Regions from separate parts of the Bradyrhizobium sp. SZCCHNGR1005 genome, predicted to be linked through region 2. Evidence: predicted binding sites of a transcription regulator. Region 2 holds the regulator's gene; the other holds the start of a gene.

Region 1 (3,346 bases), on a different contig from region 2:
CCGCAGCCGTTGCCACTCGTGGTCGCCCCCGAGCCGCAGGTTGCGGCGGCGCCTGAGTTCGTTCAGCCTGCTCCGGTCATGCCGGAGCCGCCCGAACCCGCCGCAGCGATTGCGCCCCAGCCGGCGGTCGCAACGGCGGTTCAAGCCATGCTCAAACCGTCTTACGAACCATCGCTGGGCTCGGCGCTGCTCGCCAACGGCCTCCTGCCGCGCAAGCCAATTACCGCCAACGACCCGCTGATGCCGATCCGGCGCATGACGCAACCGGAGAAGGTCGCCTTCTTCTCGTGACGCGGCCGCGTCCGGCTGCGCGCAAGTCCGGCGCGTTTCAGGCGATCAGCCGCGCGTAGAGATCGGCGTCGACATTGCCGCCCGACAGCACGATCACGACGATCTTTCCGCTCACATCCATGTGGCCGGCGAGAAGCGAGGCGAGGCCCACCGATCCGCCCGGCTCGACCACGAGCTTCAACTCGCGGAACGCGAAGCCGATGGCGCGGCCCACCTCCTCGTCCGAGGCCGACACGGCGCCCGACAGCAGCCGTCCGTTGATCGCGAAGGTGATCTCGCCGGGCATCGCCGCCATCAGCGCATCGCAGATGGTACGGCCCTTGGCGTCGTGGGCGACGCGCTGTCCGGCGCGCAGCGAGCGGGCGTGGTCGTCAAATCCTTCCGGCTCGGCGACGATCATCTCGGCCTGCGGAAACTTCGCCTTCACCGCAGTCGAGACCCCCGCGACCAGTCCGCCGCCCGAGGCCGGCACCACGACGACGCCTGGCGCGAGGCCGAGCGCAGTCAGATCCTCCGCGATCTCGCGGCCGACGGTGCCCTGACCGGCGATCACCAGCGGATCGTCATAAGGCGGCACCACCGTCGCGCCGCTTTTGCCGGCGATCTCGCGCGCGATCGCCTCGCGGTCCTCGCGATCCCGGTCGTACAGCACGACCTCGGCGCCAAAGGCCTTGGTGCGCTCGCGCTTGGCGGCCGGCGCATCGGTCGGCATCACGATGGTCGCATGCATCTTCAGCAGCTGCGCGGCATGCGCGACTCCCTGGGCATGATTACCCGAGGAGAACGCCACCACGCCATTGCCGCGTGCGCTCTCGGGGATCGACGCCAGTTTATTGTAGGCGCCGCGGAACTTGAACGAGCCGGTCCGCTGCAGCACTTCCGGCTTGACGAAGACGTGCGCGTTCAGCCGCTCGCTGAGCACGGGCGAGGCCAGCAGGGGCGTACGCACCGCGACGGGTGCGAGCACGCGCGCGGCCGCGTCGATGTCGGCCGCAGTGACGGTAGGGATCGAAGCCTGAATGGTCATGCTACGACTTTACCGCGCCCCGGGACCGCCTCGCAAGCCCGCAGGCATCAACCCAGTTCAGGCCACACGGCGGGAGCAGACGGCCCCTGCCCTTGCGGCCCGTTCGTCACGCCGCGGCGCGCGCCGTCACCCGCGGCACGGGGGCCGGTTTGCGCAACTGGTCGGTCCAGGTGATGATCTCGAAGGTACCGTCCTCGTGCTCGGCGAGCGCGGTGCAGCTCTCGACCCAGTCGCCGCAGTTCATGTAGCGGATGCCCTGCTCGTCGCGGATCACGGCGTAATGGATGTGGCCGCAGATCACGCCGTCGCAGCCGTACCGGCGCGCCTCGGCGGCGAGCGCGGTCTCGAACGCGCCGATGTAGTTGACCGCGTTCTTGACCTTCTGCTTGGCCCATTGCGACAGCGACCAATAGGGCACACCGAACATGCGCCGGAAGAAGTTGACGAACCGGTTCATCTGGATGGCGAAGTCGTAGGCCCTGTCGCCGAGATGGGCGAGCCAGCGCGCGTTCTGCACGACGAGGTCGAAGATATCGCCATGGATCACGAGATAGCGGCGACCGTCGGTGCCGGTGTGCACGGTGTTCTCGACCACATCGATGCCGCCGAAATGCGTGCCGTAATAGCCACGCAGGAACTCGTCGTGATTCCCGGGCACATAAACGACCTTGGCGCCCTTGCGCGCCTTGCGCAGCATCTTCTGCACCAGATCGTTATGGGATTGCGGCCAGTGCCAGCTCGACCTCAGCGCCCAGCCATCGACGATGTCGCCGACCAGATAGATCGTATCAGCGTCGTGATGGCGGAGGAAATCGACCAGGAGATTGGCCTGCGAACCGCGGGCCCCAAGATGAACGTCGGAGATGAACAGCGTGCGAAAGCGCCGGTCCGGGCTTTCTTCACCTGCAGCGTTCTCAATTCCCATGCGCGCCCACCTAACAGCTTCTGATGACAAACCAATGACGAGCGACGTCGCTGCTAGCGCGCATCCCCCGTCCGGACCGCTGCTGAAAGCCGCTCGCGTGACGACTCAGGTATCCCTTGCCGTTTACCCGCGATAACAGCGCGATGCGACAATCAGGCGACAGAAGGGGTGCTTTATGGGGGAAATGCCCGCATTGGTTTTGCACAAAGATTCGGCCTTTTTTCCTTGAGCGGCTGACCAAAAGCTTGACTGAGGGTTTCGTTCCATTGCGCCATTTGCGGGCGCAAACGAAGTAACGACGCCACCACATACAATCCCGTTCTCGCGGCGCATGGCGTCCGAGTTTTGCAGCTAGCTCCACCCTCCTATCGATCGGAGGGCACAGGGAAGGCCGGGTATCTGCTGATACCCATGGCCCGCGTGCGAAAGAAAATGCACGCGGCGGTCACCACAGGTCTCAGCCAGATGCTCCGGCCTTCCCTGCGCGATGGCTTTAACGGCTGCTTCATGCTCTCCCCAGGGACCGGCTTTCTTGCCCCTGTAGCGACAACGCGCGTTCCGCGCGTTGCGCAGACATCAGCACCGGGATGTCAGAACCACATGACTTGACCGTGCGCATCAAGCTGTTCGTCGGCGTGGAAGACCACGCTGCAACCCGATGCGCCCACCGCATCCCGCGCTCAACGTTCGTGACGATCGCGAAGCGCCCCTCCTCGTGAGCACGGGACGAGGGAATAGGACACCAATTTCCGAAAAAACGAAAGCCAATTATTTTTCGCGCCGCATCTGGACCAGCCAAATCAGCTTGATCGCTCAGGCGATTTTCGCCCCTGCGCGCGGACGGTTTCGAGGCTTCCGCAGCCTCGCCGAGATACGCTAACCTTATCGTTGCGTCCTGATTTGCCCGACAGACGACGGCCGGGTCGAAACAGATGGCCTCAAGGGTCCCCTTCGGGCTACAGCTTGAATCCAGTTGTGGCGCTTCGGCCGCGCCAGGCCGGCATCGCCAGTGATCATTGGGGGGGGACTGGTCATGACAAGAACGATAGCTGCGGCGCTCGCTCTGGCGCTGCCGATCTCGGCAGCGTCAGCGCAATCAAATC
Region 2 (3,346 bases):
CCGAACAAATCCTTGCCGGACGCTCCGGCGAAGGTGACGGTCCGGAACCTGAACTTTTATTACGGCGATCACCATGCGCTGAAGAACATCAACCTGTCGCTCGGAACCAACCGGGTGACGGCCTTCATCGGACCGTCCGGCTGCGGCAAGTCCACGCTGCTGCGCATCTTCAACCGGATGTATGATCTGTATCCGGGCCAGCGCGCCGAAGGCCAGCTGATGCTGGACAACACCAACATCCTCGACCCCAAGCTCGACCTGAACCTCTTGCGTGCGCGCGTCGGCATGGTGTTCCAGAAGCCGACGCCGTTCCCGATGACGATCTACGAGAACATCGCCTTCGGCATCCGCCTGTATGAGAAGATCTCCAAATCCGAGATGGATGACCGCGTCGAGAAGGCGTTGCGCGGCGGCGCGCTGTGGAACGAGGTCAAGGACAAGCTCAACGCCTCGGGCCTGAGCCTTTCCGGCGGCCAGCAACAGCGTCTCTGTATTGCCCGCACCGTTGCGGTGCGTCCCGAGGTGATCCTGTTCGACGAGCCGTGCTCGGCGCTCGATCCGATCTCGACCGCCAAGGTCGAGGAGTTGATCCAGGAGCTGTCGGACAACTACACGATCGCGATCGTGACCCACAACATGCAGCAGGCGGCCCGCGTCTCCGACAAGACCGCCTTCATGTATCTCGGCGAGCTGATCGAGTTCGACGATACCAGCAAGATCTTCACCTCGCCGAGCGATCGGCGGACCCAGGACTACATCACCGGCCGCTTCGGCTGATGCCGGAAACGGACCCCTTGCATCGGTCGGCAAGGGGCAGTTGGCTGAGGCAGCGAGACCCGAATTGACGCGCCGGACTACGACGGCATTGCCGAGGAGATAGAGATGGCCAGTGAACATACCGTCAAGGCGTTTGACAGCGACCTGCAGGAGCTGACGCGGCTGGTCGCGGAGATGGGCGGCTTGGCCGAGCGGCTGATCGTGGATTCCGTCGACGCGCTGGTGCGGCGCGACGTCGCGCTCGGCGAGCGGGTGATCCAGACGGACGCCGAGATCGACAGTCTGCAGCGGCTGATCGAGGAGCGCGCGGTGCTCACCATCGCCCGCCGGCAGCCGATGGCGGTGGACCTGCGCGAGATCGTCGGCGCGATGCGGGTTGCGACCGACCTCGAGCGGATCGGCGACCTCGCCAAGAACATCGGCAAGCGCGTCGCCGCGCTGGAGAGCGATTTCCATCCCTTGAAGCTGATCCGCGGTTTGGAGCACATGACCGACCTGGTGCAGTCGCAGGTCAAGTCGGTGCTCGACGCCTATGCCGCCCACGATCTGCCGGCGGCGATGACGGTGTGGAAGGGCGACGAGGAGGTCGACGCCATCTGCACCTCGCTGTTCCGCGAGCTGCTCACCTACATGATGGAAGATCCCCGCAACATCTCGTTCTGCATTCACCTGATGTTCTGCGCCAAGAACATCGAACGGATCGGCGATCATGCGACCAACATCGCGGAAACCGTGTTCTACATGATCGAAGGCCAGCCGATGATCGACAAGCGTCCGAAGGGCGACATGACGTCCTTCGCGGCCACCGCCCCCGGAAACTGAGAGAGAAGCTGAGCGATGAGTGCGCGCATTCTGGTTGTGGAAGACGAGGAAGCGCTGACGACGCTGCTGCGCTACAATCTCGAGACCGAAGGTTACGAGGTCGAGACGGTTGCGCGCGGCGACGACGCCGACACGCGACTGAAGGAACGGGTGCCCGATCTCGTGGTGCTGGACTGGATGCTGCCGGGGCTGTCCGGCATCGAGCTGTGCCGGCGCCTGCGCGCCCGGCCCGAGACCAAGCAGCTGCCGATCATCATGCTGACGGCGCGCGGTGAGGAGAGCGAGCGGGTCCGCGGGCTCGCCACCGGGGCGGACGATTACATCGTCAAGCCGTTCTCGGTGCCCGAGCTGTTGGCCCGCGTGAAGGGTCTGCTCCGTCGCGCGAGCCCCGAACGGCTCGCCACCGTGCTCGCCTATGGCGACATCGAGCTCGATCGCGAGAAGCGCCGCGTCGCCCGCTCCGGCCGGCCGATCGATCTCGGGCCGACCGAATATCGGCTGCTCGAGTTCTTCCTGGAACATCCGGGCCGCGTGTTCAGCCGCGAGCAGCTGCTCGACAGCGTCTGGGGCCGCGACATCTACATCGACGAGCGTACGGTGGACGTGCACATCGGACGCTTGCGCAAGCTGCTCAATCCGGGACGCGAACAGGATCCGATCCGCACCGTGCGTGGCGCGGGCTATGCGCTCGACGACCGCTTTGCGAAGGCGGAATCGTGAGCTGAGGGCGATCGCGCAGCGACAAACAGCACCCGATCAAAGGCGGAGCTTCGGCTCCGCCTTTTTTGTCATGACAAGCGCGCTTGCAACGTGCGCCGCCGTCATCCCGGCGAACGCCGGTACCCATAACCGCAAATGCTGATGATAGAGCTGCAGCTGTAGCTAACATCCATCATAACCACGCCCGCCGGTGGTTATGGGTCCCCGCGTTCGCGGGGACGACAGCTGATGGCTGAGCTAACAGCGCGTCCAAGATGCGCAACAGATCAGCGTGCCGGGCTCTTGCCGGGGTGACGACGGCGATCGGCCGCGGGCTGATAGGCGATGCGCGAATGCTGCGCGCAATAGGGCAGGCCGTTCAGCGCCTTGCCGCCGCAGAAGAAGAAGTCCGCGCTGGCGGGATCGCCGACCGGCCAGTGGCAGGTGCCTTCGCGGAGCTCGAGCAGCGACAGCCGCTGGTTCATCGGCACCACATTGTCGAAGGTGATCGGATCGGGCTCCGTCTCGACCTCGAACACCTGGGCGAGCGCGGTGTTGCCGCGCGCCACCGGGCGGGCCACCCGCATCATCGGCTGAGCGGGGCGGGCCTTGCGCTGACGCGGAGCGGCGGCGGCAGGGCTCTTGGCACGGCCGGAGAGGCCGAGCCTGTGGACCTTGCCGATCACGGCGTTGCGCGTCACATTTCCGAGCTCCGCTGCGATCTGGCTGGCCGACAGTCCGGCCTCCCAGAGCTTTTTCAACTGCTCGACGCGATCGTCTGACCAGGTCAATACCGTCATCGCACCTTTCCCTTCGCGTTTCGCTGGCCAGTTTCGGGACAGCGCTGCGGTGCCAAACTCACGAAAATCCCTGCTCGCAGAATCCCTTAGCCCTCGCCGGGCGCGAGATGCGCGCCCGGACGTGTACGCCGAACCACCGAACTCTTAAGGATCAGACCTGCTGCACGAGATGTCGTACTCGATGCGAAAAACGCTACAATATGCCGTGACTCCCGCGCAAGAGTCGGGGGCCACCGTCCACACCTTCC

What was found. Region 2 encodes PhoB, which activates phosphate uptake and scavenging genes when phosphate is short. Its sites were predicted from a motif close to TGTCATNNANCTGTCAT; they were not measured.
Region 1: QXZ85_RS33495 (UDP-2,3-diacylglucosamine diphosphatase) is a predicted target of PhoB. The motif match lies at 2,267-2,283, and genes of this name have one in related genera.

The regions. Positions count from the first base shown of each region.
Region 1 covers NZ_JAUEZC010000019.1:17,671-21,016, forward strand. The annotation lists gene QXZ85_RS33485 (hypothetical protein) at 1-291, shown strand, start outside; gene QXZ85_RS33490 (threonine/serine dehydratase) at 329-1,318, opposite strand; gene QXZ85_RS33495 (UDP-2,3-diacylglucosamine diphosphatase) at 1,425-2,243, opposite strand; gene QXZ85_RS33500 (hypothetical protein) at 3,277-3,346, shown strand, end outside.
Region 2 covers NZ_JAUEZC010000006.1:48,119-51,464, forward strand. The annotation lists gene pstB (phosphate ABC transporter ATP-binding protein PstB) at 1-777, shown strand, start outside; gene phoU (phosphate signaling complex protein PhoU) at 883-1,599, shown strand; gene phoB (phosphate regulon transcriptional regulator PhoB) at 1,615-2,319, shown strand; gene QXZ85_RS23950 (GcrA family cell cycle regulator) at 2,586-3,098, opposite strand.